One region of the Paenibacillus odorifer genome, then DNA from elsewhere that is predicted to be linked to it. Evidence: a T-box and tRNA genes for the amino acid it is inferred to sense, from the RefSeq annotation. Region 1 holds a T-box; the other holds one or more tRNA genes.
The links. The T-box of region 1 lies ahead of trpS (tryptophan--tRNA ligase). A T-box ahead of a tRNA ligase gene usually reads a tRNA of that ligase, here a tRNA-Trp.

Region 1 (7,157 bases):
AATATTCTAGCAGTGTTTGGCCAGTAACCCGTTGAAGGATCGCGGCCAGCATGTAAGTAGCACCGGTATTATATAGGAAATGTGTACCTGGTTGTTTCTCGACCGGGACGGAGAAGAAAGCCTTCACCCAATTCCCGTCTGCACTTTTGCGAAGTGTGTCCATAGTATCCACGACATGTCCGGTACCCATCATCAATAGATGTCTGATTGTCATATTGGTTAGATTGTCTGTGATTGGATCAGGAGCATCTTCAGGGAAAAAGGATAGGACAGAATCATCGAGGGTGACGAGTTTCTCTGTAACAGCAAACCCGATTGCGGTTGAGGTGAAACTTTTGCTAAGTGAAAATAACATATGCGGAAGATCGGACCTGTAAGGGGCCCACCAGCCTTCAGAGACCACATAACCATGTCGAAGTAGCATAAAGCTGTGCAGGCCTAAATTTTGTTCCTCTACTGCACTAATAAAGCTGGATATTGCGGTTGATGAAATGCCCTGTTCTTCTGGAAGACTTCTAGATAACCGCAAGCTGCTTGTAGTTTCCATACGCTCATCTCCTAAATTTTGAGAATGCTCACCTCCTAATTCTATAATAATTTCCAATGTTAAAATACCCTTTAAAAAATAACTAGTTTAGCTTTCTACAGGGCTGTTGCTGGATACATCAGATTGGAGCCGTTTCTCTGGCCAAGAAATAACATGAGAAGTTTGACTTAGTTTCTCATATATTAGCTGAGTTTCTTTTTTGAATATACTAATGACTAAATGAATAAAGAAAGCCAAGTCTATCAATAGAACAAACAGATGAATAAGCATATTCCATACGGAGGAAAGATGCCCTAGAAGGGCGGAATCAAGCAAAAGAGAGTGAATCCCAAGCAGCAACCAATATAGCAGGCCATATCTGAGCATCAGAGCCCAGAAAAAAGCATGATTCCCGCTGCTCTTCACCCGAATCCGCACCATCCATTTCCCTAAGGTCCGTCCGCCCGTGAGAGCCGGAACAAGCATGAAGTAAATACCAGTTACAATCCAGAAGGCAGCTTTTATATCGAATCCGAAGAGTACCCCAAACCCGATGCTCCACACCATACTATCGATTAGAAAAGCTATTCCTCTGCGGGTATAGGAGACTCTTTTGGCAGAGCGGTTAATGTTTGTATCCAGTTGTTCTATACGTGGCAATAGCCCGGAGATCCAAATGGAAATTCGAAATCCAAAGATTCCTCCGATTGTGTTGGTAATGAGATCATCGACATCAAAAAGACGGTAAGGATGATCGAAGAAACCGTAAATCCCTGTAATCTGCGTGATCTCAAAGGACAGGGAAAAGGCAAAGGATAGTAGAATGCACACGACCCAGCGTGTACGAAAATAATAGCCCAGAAACATTCCAAACGGTACGGTCAATGCAACGTTAAAAATGACCTGTAAAAATGCAGGCTCACGCAGTAATGACCAGTAGGTAGAGATTTGATCAGGGATGATCGTCGATCCATCCACAATATCCTGAATAAATTGAAGGGGAATGAATTGGACGATACTCCCAGAAGGTGCAGCATTGTGCCGGGAGGATGGAAAAGGAAGCAAGACTAGAAAATAAGCGTTCATCAGATAGAGCAGCAGCAGATATAGGATTAAAGCTCTAAGCTTATGTATATAGCCATGTCTGCGGTATTGTACGATAAGAAAAGGAAGTGTGAAGAACAGCGCTGCTATTGGAAACATCATGAACGCATACGAAATTGGAAAAAAGTACGAATGAAACATAAGTCACCTGCCGTGGAATTGTTTTTATAAGAAATTTGACTCTACTTGGAAATTAGCTATCCCCGGCTCATTATAAGTTTTTATGATAGGGAACTCAACTAATTTATCGAACGTTTCCGGCATACATATGTCTATGAAGGAGCGTGAAGTGGATGGAGAAAAAGGTTCAGCAGTATTATCGGCTCAAGCAAAAGCAAAAAGATATTGAAAAAGAATTGGCCGAGCTTCGTCAGGATATTTTAAATTATTGTAGTGAGCAGGAAACCACCGAGACTGAAATTGGCAGCTATAAAGTGAAGCTGGTCGTGCAAAACCGCAAAGAATATGATGATGCAAAGTTATATGAGACCTTATCGGACCCTGAAGTGTGGCGTTTGCTCTCCAAATCAGATCCGGCAAAGGTGGCAAGCTTGACCAAGTTGAATGTAATTTCAGAGGATAAAATCATGCATACTTATGCTTTGAAGACCGTAACACTGCTACAGGTGGATAAAAAATAGTGATTCAAGTGAGCGGTTCCTTGTGGGAGCCGCTTTATTTGGCTGATAACTGTCCAGATTAAGGAAATATGTTACAGTATTAGGGTAGAAGGGAGGTTGAATAGTGAAAAAAATAATCATCGGAGGCGTCATGGGCTTAACGATTTTACTTTTTTTCTTCTTTATTTTGCAGCATAATAATCAATCACTTGAGGTGAAACCGGAAGTTCTGTTCCCAACAGCGGAATACAGGGTGACTGATAGTAGTGCTCCAGGATTACCTATGCTTATAACTGCTGAAGGGGCGAATGTTATTAAGATACAGGCTACGTCCGGCAATTTATTGTTATGGAACCCCCCTGACTACAAGGTGCATAACAAAGGTCTTGAGCTGAAAATCAAATCTGGAGATCAAATTTATTGGAGTCCAATGGATGGAAAGAATAAACAAATAAATGAGCCTCAGGATACCAAGATCATAGTGATTGCTTACCATAATGATAAGCAGATCGGAACGTCCATTGTAGAGATTCATAAGAATGCTCTAGGTGTCTATACAGGGGAAATACCTGAAGTGAAGTAACTGAGAATCTAAATCGAATCGCAACTATCCTCGTTTTGCGTTAAAATAAGAAGTGAAGCTGACCGAGTGCTTATAGCAACCCTAGAGATGGAGGAAGAGAATTCATGAAAGATTTTGAAGTAATGCTGGAGAAATACGCGAACCTAGTTGTAAAAGTAGGAGTAAATGTACAGCCTGGACAAGTCCTTATGGTACATGCACCGATAGAAACCGCAGAACTTACTCGCTTGATTGTAGCGAAAGCCTATGAAGCGGGAGCAAAATATGTAATTGTTGACTGGGACGATGAAGCAACTACACGGATCCGTTATGAAAAAGCCCCAGAGGATTCTTTCGATTACTATCCACAGTGGCAGGCTGAGATGATGGAGAAATTCGCGGAAGAAAATGGTGCCATCTTACATATTAAAGTACCTGATCCGGAACTGTTTAATGGCATTGATTCTTCTAAGGTATCTAGAGCAGTCAAAGCAGCAGCTGTTGCTCGCAAGAACTACTCCAAATATACTCGGAACAGCAAAATCAGCTGGTCTCTGGTCAAAGCGCCAACACGTGCTTGGGCGAACAAGGTTTTTGCCGATCTTCCTGAAGAAGAGCGGGTAGAGGCGATGTGGGAAGCTGTATTCCAGATGAATCGTGTGGGCAGCGATGATCCGGTAGCTGCTTGGAGAGAGCATATTGGTCAGTTGAAAGAAAGTCAGGATAGAATGAACGCTAAACGTTATAAAAGCCTGCATTACCGTGCTCCGGGAACGGATCTGCATGTAGAGCTTCCGGAAGGCCATTTATGGCGCGGGGGTGGCGGTGAGAATGATAAAGGTGTTTATTTTGTTGCTAATATGCCAACAGAAGAGATTTATTCCATGCCCCATCGTACTGGAGTGAATGGCACAGTTAGAAGCACGCTCCCTCTTAATTTGAATGGACGTTTAGTTGAAGGACTTTCATTCACTTTTGAAAAGGGGAAAGTCGTAGCTTATGAAGCTGAATCCGGACGCGAGCATTTAACCTCACTGCTGGCAACGGATGAAGGTGCATCTTATCTAGGAGAAGTAGCCTTAGTGCAGCATGATTCTCCAATCTCTCGCTTGAACCGCATTTTTTACAATACAGGGATTGATGAGAATGCCTCCTGCCATTTCGCGTTAGGAAGTGCTTATCCTGTAAATATTGAAGGCGGCACAAAGCTTACGAACGAAGAGCTTGTGGCTAGAGGAGCTAATGTCAGCTTAACTCATGTCGATTTTATGATCGGTTCAGCAGAGCTGGATATTGACGGAGAGCTGGCGGACGGCACGATTGAACCCGTATTCCGTAAGGGAAATTGGGTGTTGTAAGGAGAAGAAAAAAGCCGGATCTCTTCCAATGAGCTTCCGGCTTTTTTGAGTACCTATAAATATCATTTTTAGATTGAAAAATAGTTAAGACTCATAGCCTCACGTACTTCGGCCATTGTTTCCTGAGCAATGCTGCGGGCATGCTGTGTTCCAGAGATTAAGATTTCCTGCACAAGCTTGGGCTTAGTAGCATAATAGGAACGCCGCTCTCGCATCGGTTCTATAAGCTGATCTAGAGCTGTCGAAATCAACTGTTTGCAAGCAGAACAACCCATGGTACCCCGCTCACAGCCTTCACGAATTTCGGTTACCCCCGCTGAGCGAAAAGCACCATGATAAGCAAAAATAGGACAGATATCTGGATGTCCAGGATCATTTTTATGCACACGCGCAGGATCGGTTGTGGCTTTTCTTATCTTGAAGGTGATTTCTTCCTTAGTGGAGTCCAGCTCGATGGCATTGCCAAGGCTTTTACTCATTTTAGCGTTGCCATCCGTACCCACAAGTCTCGGCGTCTCACTGATCAGCGCTTTGGGTTCCACCAGTATCGGGCTGTACAGCTCGTTGAATCTGCGGACGATTTTGCGGGTTAATTCCAGATGGGGGAGCTGGTCTTCTCCTACAGGAATGATCGTTGCTTTACAAAAAGTTATGTCAGCAGTCTGACTAACTGGATAACCTAGAAAACCGTAATACAATTCATCTAAGCTGGAATTTTTTGATTCGGCTTTAATCGTGGGATTATGCCGTAAAGAATTCACAGTAACAAACATAGAGAACAAGATGGTCAGCTCTGCGATTTCAGGGATCATCGATTGAATAAATATAGTTGTTTTTTCCGGATTTATACCTGCAGATAAATAGTCCAGTGTGATCTCATGCAGATGTTGACCCAGCAGCTGCGGACGATCAAAATGGGTCGTTAGGGCTTGAATATCCGCTAAAAACACAAAAGTTTCATATTGCTCCTGAAGGGCTACTCGGGTCTGCAAGCTGCCGGCGTAATGGCCAAGGTGAAGCTTTCCAGTCACTCGATCTCCAGTTAAGACACGTTCGTTCATCATATAAAAATTCCTCCTGTTATTTAGCATTTGGTTACACTCGAGTCGCCACCACCAGCCATCATCCATGGCCATCACCTCCTTTAAATGACAAAAAAACCTCATCCAATAAGGACGAAGTTGTCGTGGTACCACCTTAAATGATCGTGTCACCTTACGATTCTTGGCTTCCGATCTTCTCTTACCTGTACGGAGAGGTTGAATTAATTCTCGATACAGGTCCCTTGATAACGGCGGGAACCCCGGTTTTCCCTACTGCATCCATTAAGATAGTTCGGAAAAACAACTATAAAGGCCATTCGAGCATACGCTGGTCACCGGTTCGCACCTACCACCGGCTCTCTGAAGACCATGTTCGTCTGTCTACTTACCCTTTGTCATCGTTGTTCATGATATGTGAATTATTGTAATTCTGAACAGGGGTGTTGTCAATGAGTGGAAATCGTATGGTGATTGACAAGGTAACTAGGTTTATTTGATCTAGCAAAGTATACCTTAAATGTATATAATCATCAGGAATTTAGTCCAATCTATCATTGCGGATTCACAATATACTACTCTATAACCTTGAAATGGAGTGATGATAAATGGCGACAATAATAAGTTATGGGTCACAGGCAAAAATCCCGTTAGATCCGTTTACTACAGCTATAACGGTTGCAGGGATTCCTGGAGCTGGAGCGGGTCTAGCCACAGCGCAAGTAAATATTAGTCCGGCTAATCCGGCTTCTTTCTCCAGTAGAGTCGAGTTAAATGGTAGTTTTAGTCTTACTGCACTTGCTAATAGCCAATTTCTTGTTATCATCCGACGAGCTGGAGTCGATATTTATAGATCCTTTTATCGTTTTACTACTATTACTGATATTCAATTAAGTGCTCAGTGGGTTGATGGTGCTTATATTGGAGTCCACAACTATGAATTGGTAATTCAGAATGATAGCAACTTGCCTATAAATCTATTTGGACCCATATCATTCACAGCAACTGCTATTGGAGGAGAGGGCGTAATTTAAGTTATGTTCCTATGCGCCATTCAAGGGACGGGTGAATCAAAGCTTTGGACAGTTGAATCGATCTGATTCAGCTGTCCTTTTTTCATGAACGTATAATTGAAGTGCAACTCTCGCAGCATAAATATCCAACCATACCCTTGATAGAGCGGTTTATTTATTTAAAATGTTATCCTCTAAAACAGCGTATTTATCGCCGAATTGCTTAATGATATGTTGTTCTCCCCAATTACATAATGCAGTCAAAATATCGCTTAAACTATCACCATATTCACTAAGCTCGTATTCTACTTTTGGTGGAACCTGATTATAAACAATTCGGTTGATGATTCCATCTGCCTCAAGCTCGCGTAGCTGCTGGGTTAACATTTTTTGAGTAATGCCGGGCATCAACTGTTTTAACTCGGAGGTGCGTTTTTTGCCATGAGTTAAATGACATAGAATTACGCATTTCCATTTCCCTCCGATGACCTCTAGTGTGGCTTCAACAGAAATATTGTATTTTTTCTTGACAGTTGTTGTTGGTGTTGTTGTCATGATAACCTCCATGGTATGGGTACTTTTTAGTACCTATGGCACTTTTAAGTGCGTACTATTGATTATGTCCAATTTAACCTATCATAACATTTTTCGTTCAATTTTTATAGAATGCTATAATTTAGAGAGCTTTTGGCAAAAAAGTTAAACGAAACAAAAACCGTTTCTATACCTCCCCCGTCTTAATCTATGAAAGGTTGAAGAGGGGAGGCTAAGGAAGGACATGACGATGACTAATGCAGAAATGAAAAAAGTAACGATTCTTGATACTCGGAGCGAGACGGATTTTTACGATTCGATATTGGTACATAGAGAACAACTGTACAGTATTGCTTATAGTTACTTGCGGAACCGAAACGATGCGCTGGAAGCGATGCAG
Region 2 (7,157 bases), 3.0 Mb from region 1:
AACCCACGTACGTTGAAAAGTGCGGGGATGAGGTGGGGGTAGCGGAGAAATTCCAATCGAACTCGGAGATAGCTGGTTCTCCCCGAAATAGCTTTAGGGCTAGCCTCGGTATAAGAGTAGTGGAGGTAGAGCACTGATTGGGTGCGGGGTCCGCAAGGATTACCAAGCTCAGTCAAACTCCGAATGCCATATACTTATTGCCGGGAGTCAGACAGTGAGTGCTAAGATCCATTGTCAAAAGGGAAACAGCCCAGACCATCAGCTAAGGTCCCCAAGTGTGTGTTAAGTGGGAAAGGATGTGGAGTTGCACAGACAACCAGGATGTTGGCTTAGAAGCAGCCACCATTGAAAGAGTGCGTAATAGCTCACTGGTCGAGTGACTCTGCGCCGAAAATGTAACGGGGCTAAACACACCACCGAAGCTATGGCTAGATACGTATGTATCTGGGGTAGGGGAGCGTTGTGTAGGGGTTGAAGGTGTACTGAAAAGAGCGCTGGACACTACACAAGTGAGAATGCCGGTATGAGTAACGAAAAGATCAGTGAGAATCTGATCCGCCGAAAGCCCAAGGTTTCCTGAGGAAGGCTCGTCCGCTCAGGGTAAGTCGGGACCTAAGGCGAGGCCGAAAGGCGTAGTCGAAGGACAACAGTTTGAAATTACTGTACCACCGTAATCCGCTATGAGCGATGGGGTGACGCAGGAGGGTAGTGACGCGGACTGATGGATGTCCGTCTAAGCAGTGAGGCTGATGTGTAGGCAAATCCGCACATCATTAAGGCTAGGCTGTGATGGGGAGCGAAAATTATAGTAGCGAAGGTCATGATCTCACACTGCCAAGAAAAGCCTCTAGCCAGGAGAAGGTGCCCGTACCGCAAACCGACACAGGTAGGCGAGAAGAGAATTCTAAGGCGCGCGGAAGAACTCTCGTTAAGGAACTCGGCAAAATGACCCCGTAACTTCGGGAGAAGGGGTGCCCCGGTAGTGTGAATAGCACGAGGGGGCCGCAGTGAAAAGGCCCAAGCGACTGTTTAGCAAAAACACAGGTCTGTGCGAAGCCGCAAGGCGAAGTATACGGGCTGACGCCTGCCCGGTGCTGGAAGGTTAAGGGGAGTGGTTAGGGGTAACCCGAAGCTATGAACCGAAGCCCCAGTAAACGGCGGCCGTAACTATAACGGTCCTAAGGTAGCGAAATTCCTTGTCAGGTAAATTCTGACCCGCACGAATGGCGTAACGACTTGGGCGCTGTCTCAACGAGAGATCCGGTGAAATTTTAATACCTGTGAAGATGCAGGTTACCCGCGACAAGACGGAAAGACCCCATGGAGCTTTACTGCAGCTTGATATTGAATTTGGGTACGATCTGTACAGGATAGGTGGGAGCCGTAGAAATCGGAGCGCAAGCTTCGGTGGAGGCGCCGTTGGGATACCACCCTGATCGTATCTAGGTTCTAACCTAGTACCCTTACCGGGTACGGGGACCGTGTCAGGCGGGCAGTTTGACTGGGGCGGTCGCCTCCTAAAGAGTAACGGAGGCGTTCCAAGGTTCCCTCAGAATGGTTGGAAATCATTCGCAGAGTGCAAAGGCATAAGGGAGCTTGACTGCGAGACCTACAAGTCGAGCAGGGACGAAAGTCGGACTTAGTGATCCGGTGGTACCGCATGGAAGGGCCATCGCTCAACGGATAAAAGCTACCCTGGGGATAACAGGCTTATCTCCCCCAAGAGTCCACATCGACGGGGAGGTTTGGCACCTCGATGTCGGCTCATCGCATCCTGGGGCTGAAGTAGGTCCCAAGGGTTGGGCTGTTCGCCCATTAAAGCGGTACGCGAGCTGGGTTCAGAACGTCGTGAGACAGTTCGGTCCCTATCTGTCGTGGGCGCAGGAAATTTGAGAGGAGCTGTCCTTAGTACGAGAGGACCGGGATGGACGTACCGCTGGTGCACCAGTTGTTCCGCCAGGAGCATGGCTGGGTAGCTACGTACGGACGGGATAAGCGCTGAAAGCATCTAAGCGTGAAGCCCCCCTCAAGATGAGATTTCCCAATTAGTAAGACCCCTTGAAGACGACGAGGTAGATAGGTTGGAGGTGGAAGTGCAGCAATGCATGGAGCTGACCAATACTAATCGGTCGAGGGCTTATCCTATACTTAGAATGCAAATTCGTTTCGGATTCAGTTTTCAGGCGATTAAGCCTGGTATGAATATTCCCTGATAGCTCAGTTGGTAGAGCACTCGACTGTTAATCGAGTTGTCACAGGTTCGAGTCCTGTTCGGGGAGCCATATGGAGAGGTGTCCGAGTTTGGCCGAAGGAGCACGATTGGAAATCGTGTAGGCGCCACAAGCGTCTCGAGGGTTCGAATCCCTCTCTCTCCGCCACAAATTTTTAATTAGTATGGCCCGTTGGTCAAGGGGTTAAGACACCTCCCTTTCACGGAGGTAACATGGGTTCGAATCCCATACGGGTCACCAAATTTTCACTTGATTTATCCTAGTGGACTTTGGTACAATAACAATTGTTGTTTATGGAGGCTTAGCTCAGCTGGGAGAGCATCTGCCTTACAAGCAGAGGGTCGGGGGTTCGATCCCCTCAGCCTCCACCATAACATATTTTTACTGACGCGGGGTGGAGCAGCCCGGTAGCTCGTCGGGCTCATAACCCGAAGGCCGCAGGTTCAAATCCTGCCCCCGCAACCAATTAACTTAAGCAATTATATCTTTTGGAACCGTGGTGTAGTTGGCCTAACATGCCTGCCTGTCACGCAGGAGATCGCGGGTTCGAATCCCGTCGGTTCCGCCATTTTCATCATGGCTCGGTAGCTCAGTCGGTAGAGCAGAGGACTGAAAATCCTCGTGTCGGCGGTTCGATTCCGTCCCGAGCCACCATTTATCATCACAAAAGAATGAGTGCCATGCCGGTGTAGCTCAATTGGTAGAGCAACTGACTTGTAATCAGTAGGTTGGGGGTTCAAGTCCTCTCGCCGGCACCATCCTTGGAGGATTAGCGAAGTGGCCAAACGCATCAGACTGTAAATCTGCTCACGTAAGTGTTCGGTGGTTCGAATCCATCATCCTCCACCAGTTTTTAGGGGCATAGTTTAAAGGTAGAACAACGGTCTCCAAAACCGTTGGTGTGGGTTCAATTCCTGCTGCCCCTGCCAAGTTCTTTCTAAAGTTTAATATGGCGGCCGTGGCGAAGGGGTTAACGCACCGGATTGTGGTTCCGGCATTCGTGGGTTCGAGACCCATCGGCCGCCCCATTTTCTTTAAAATGAATAATGGCAACAATATCAACTTAATATGGCGACTGTGGCGAAGGGGTTAACGCACCGGATTGTGGTTCCGGCATTCGTGGGTTCGAGACCCATCAGTCGCCCCATTTTACTTTAAAATGTTATTGGGGATTAGCCAAGCGGTAAGGCAACGGACTTTGACTCCGTCACTCATAGGTTCGAATCCTATATCCCCAGCCATTTTATGCGGACGTGGCTCAGCGGTAGAGCATCGCCTTGCCAAGGCGAGGGTCGCGGGTTCGATTCCCGTCGTCCGCTCCAAAATTTACATGGCGCCATAGCCAAGTGGTAAGGCAAAGCTCTGCAAAAGCTTTATCCCCAGTTCAAATCTGGGTGGCGCCTCCATTTAGTTCATATGTGCCGGCGTGGCGGAATGGCAGACGCGCTCGACTCAAAATCGAGTGGGAAACCGTGGAGGTTCGAGTCCTCTCGCCGGTATCTTAAAAAGGTTAGTAAGAATGCTTTTATAAGCAATCTTACTAACCTTTTTTCTTTATGTTCTTAGTTTTACAGGATTAAGCCGTTGAATAGAGGAGTTTCTCTATTTCAACGGCTTTTTTTAATCTGATTAGTGATTAACCTGATTGATTATTAATGCGGAATGCTCGCGGGGTATGACCTATTTCTCGTTTAAACATATTGCAGAATTGGGCATCGTTCACAAAACCTGCAGCAGCAGATACTTCAGAGATTTGCATCTGAGTATGACGTAATAGAGATTTTGCATAATCCAGGCGTTTTAACAGCAAATACCGCAGGGGTGAAGACCCGAAACGTTCTTTAAATAGATGGCGAAAACGATCGTAGCTATATCCGGACATTTCTGATAGTGTTTCGACGGACAATTTATGGCGATAATGCTCATTCATATAATTAAGGACATATTGTACTCGATCTTCTGATGGGGATTGATATCCAGAGGCACTAAGAAGCCTCATAAGATGGACGGTAATCTCGCTCATTTGTAGGTTTAGAAGCTCAGAGAATCCGTCTTGCTTGCGTGTAAACTCTGCTTTCATTCGCAGCAGGATTTGAAGAACGGTCTGATCTTTATCATCTTCATATACGCCGAGCAGATTACTCATATTAGGGTGTTCCGAGTGGAAGCCTACAAATAATACATTTGCATCCTCACGGTGGTGCTCGTCATGTTTATGATTGGGTGGCACAAGCGCGAAAGAAGAGGAGCGAAAATGGTAACTTCGTGGGCCAACATTGGTTGTCCCTACCCCCTGTAAATAATAGACCAGTTCGTAGCATTCATGCTGGTGTGGAGGGATATAAGTATTTAGCTCATGTGTGGCACTTACAATATATAGAACACGATCCATGATGATCCTCCAATACTTATGTTTTAGCCGAATCGTACAAAACTATGACCGAAATCATATAATTATTTTTAATAATATTTGTTATGATCGTATCAATAAATCCGAAAGTTCGCAACCTGACTGGCCATCTCGTTCGGAAATAAAGCGGATTATTAATAATAATGGTATTTTTATTGCTATTTTTGAGCCTAAACGTTAAATTTATTACTTTTAATGATACTTTATTTGGAAAAAAGAGAATTTCCATTTGAACCGTGAATTATACAATGGGTGAAGATGGGGATTCTGCCGGATTACTAACCAACTAAAATTAGGGGTGGAATAGAGTAATGAATAAAAAAGTTCTTTCTTTGTTGTTATTAATGGTGATGGTTCTGGTCACAGCATGTGGGAATAACACGTCCAATAACGGTTCTTCTGCGAATACTGGATCAAACGCTGCTGAGGGTGGAGAAACAGGTTCAGGGGATAAACTCAAGGTTGTATTGCTGATTCCGGGGACACTTGGGGATAAATCATTTTTTGATTCCGCTAATAACGGCTTGCAAAAGGTTAAGGATGAACTAGGTGCAGTAACAAAGGTTGTTGAAATGGGCGTTGATAAAACGAAATGGGAGCCAACATTTAACGATATCGCTTCCGAGGATTGGGATGTAATTATTTCTGGCGGTTCTGAAATTACTGAGATGTTTAATGCAACGGCAGAATTGTATCCAGACAAAAAATTCATTAATTATGATACCGACATCGATGAAGCACCAGATAACATGTACAACATGTCTTATGCGACAAATGAAGTATCTTTCTTGGCAGGTGCCGTAGCAGCATTAGCTACACAATCGGATATGCCGAATGCTACCCCTGAGAATGTGATTGGGTTTGTGGGCGGTATGGATATTCCGGGGATTAATGCTTTCTTGGTCGGTTACATTCAAGGTGCTCAGTATGTTGATCCTGATGTAAAAGTGGCTGTGTCGTACGCTGGTGATTTTGTTAACCCGGCAAAAGGTAAGGAGCTGTCTCTAATTCAATATAACTCCGGCGTGGATGTTATTTTTAACGTGGCTGGGGGTACAGGTCTTGGGATCTTTGACGCAGCTAAAGAAAAGAAAAAATATGCAATCGGTGTAGACTCCGATCAGGCAATGTTGATTAACGATACGGATAGTGAAAAAGCAAATCTAATCGTTACTTCATCTATTAAAAAGATTGATACGGCTATTCTAGGTGCAGTGAAGAGATTGCAAGAGGGAACGCTAGAAATGGGCAAACGTGATGTGTTGAGCTTTGTAGATGATGGTGTAGGTATTGCTGAGAATGATATTTATAAAAATGTATTCCCGGCTGATCTTCAGGCCAAGGTTGAAGAAGTGAAGCAAAAGCTGATCAATAAAGAAATTAAAGTGGATAATGCGATGGGGATGGAAACCGCAGAGGTAGAAGCTATTCGTAACGCAGTTAAGCCTTAAGCTTTAAATCTTAAGATCAGCTCTATAGAGTTAAACCTACAGTTGGAGATTCTTCTAGTCAGGGGAATTCCAGCTGTATATTTTTGCAGACCTCCAAGTTGAAAGGCGTTGAGACCTATGTACAAAGCTCTGCTGGAAATGCGGGGAATTACCAAGGTATATCCCAATGGCGTCGTTGCAAATAAAGACGTGCATTTTTCTTTACGTGAGGGAGAAATACATGCGATTGCAGGTGAGAACGGTGCTGGTAAATCGACTTTAATGAAGATTATGTTCGGCATGGAAGAGCCAAGTGAAGGCGAGATCTATATCAAGGGTGAAAAAGTAAAGCTGCAATCCGCTCAGGACGCCATTGATAGAGGCATCGGCATGGTCCATCAGCATTTCATGTTGGTACCTTCTTTTACGGTGGCAGAGAATATGGTGCTGGGTATGGAGCCGCGCAGAGGAGTTGGCATTAATTATGCCGAGGCTGTGCGCATGACGGAAGAGACCGCAAGGAAATACAATCTGGCCGTGGATCCTAAAGCAAAAGTAGAGGATCTTACAGTTGGGATGAAGCAAAAGGTTGAGATTCTTAAGGCGCTGCTGCGTGGTGCGAAAATTCTGGTGCTTGATGAGCCGACTGCGGTGTTGACTCCACAGGAAACAGAGGAATTGTTCCGCGAGCTTAAGCAATTAAGGGAACAGGGTCATACGATAGTTTTTATTTCGCACAAATTAAAGGAAGTCAAAGCGATTTGCGACAGAATTACGATTATGCGCAGCGGCCGTAGTGAAGGTGTTTTTCAAACACAGGATGTGACAGAACAGGAAATCTCGCGACTAATGGTCGGCAGAGACGTCGTGCTGAAATATGACAAAGAGATTCTGGCTGTTAGTGAGCCAGTACTAACGGTGCAGGGACTCAGTGTGAATGATGCAGATGGCAAAGCATTATTGTCGGATATCAATTTTGCGGTACGTGGTGGGCAGATCGTTGGGATTGCTGGTGTAGAAGGCAACGGGCAGACACAGCTCATTGAAGCTCTTACAGGTAGCTTGAGAGGTGTCTCAAGTCAGGGC

Region 2: it encodes a tRNA-Trp, which carries the amino acid that the T-box ahead of trpS (tryptophan--tRNA ligase) is inferred to sense. The anticodon was not compared.

The regions. Positions count from the first base shown of each region.
Region 1 covers NZ_CP009428.1:2,929,795-2,936,951, forward strand. Annotated here, with positions in the region: gene PODO_RS12560 (serine hydrolase domain-containing protein) at 1-547, opposite strand, end outside; gene PODO_RS12565 (VanZ family protein) at 635-1,732, opposite strand; gene PODO_RS12570 (hypothetical protein) at 1,924-2,271, shown strand; gene PODO_RS12575 (hypothetical protein) at 2,375-2,833, shown strand; gene PODO_RS12580 (aminopeptidase) at 2,938-4,170, shown strand; gene trpS (tryptophan--tRNA ligase) at 4,239-5,234, opposite strand; T-box leader at 5,339-5,621, opposite strand; gene PODO_RS12590 (hypothetical protein) at 5,819-6,244, shown strand; gene PODO_RS12595 (winged helix-turn-helix transcriptional regulator) at 6,395-6,778, opposite strand; gene PODO_RS12600 (sigma-70 family RNA polymerase sigma factor) at 7,002-7,157, shown strand, end outside.
Region 2 covers NZ_CP009428.1:5,910,359-5,917,515, reverse strand. Annotated here, with positions in the region: rRNA gene PODO_RS25785 (23S ribosomal RNA) at 1-2,145, shown strand, start outside; tRNA gene PODO_RS25780 (tRNA-Asn) at 2,207-2,282, shown strand; tRNA gene PODO_RS25775 (tRNA-Ser) at 2,286-2,378, shown strand; tRNA gene PODO_RS25770 (tRNA-Glu) at 2,397-2,471, shown strand; tRNA gene PODO_RS25765 (tRNA-Val) at 2,527-2,602, shown strand; tRNA gene PODO_RS25760 (tRNA-Met) at 2,620-2,696, shown strand; tRNA gene PODO_RS25755 (tRNA-Asp) at 2,722-2,799, shown strand; tRNA gene PODO_RS25750 (tRNA-Phe) at 2,810-2,885, shown strand; tRNA gene PODO_RS25745 (tRNA-Thr) at 2,914-2,989, shown strand; tRNA gene PODO_RS25740 (tRNA-Tyr) at 2,995-3,080, shown strand; tRNA gene PODO_RS25735 (tRNA-Trp) at 3,087-3,160, shown strand; tRNA gene PODO_RS25730 (tRNA-His) at 3,184-3,259, shown strand; tRNA gene PODO_RS25725 (tRNA-His) at 3,303-3,378, shown strand; tRNA gene PODO_RS25720 (tRNA-Gln) at 3,398-3,472, shown strand; tRNA gene PODO_RS25715 (tRNA-Gly) at 3,479-3,553, shown strand; tRNA gene PODO_RS25710 (tRNA-Cys) at 3,564-3,637, shown strand; tRNA gene PODO_RS25705 (tRNA-Leu) at 3,652-3,730, shown strand; gene PODO_RS25700 (AraC family transcriptional regulator) at 3,868-4,623, opposite strand; gene PODO_RS25695 (BMP family ABC transporter substrate-binding protein) at 4,953-6,092, shown strand; gene PODO_RS25690 (ABC transporter ATP-binding protein) at 6,210-7,157, shown strand, end outside.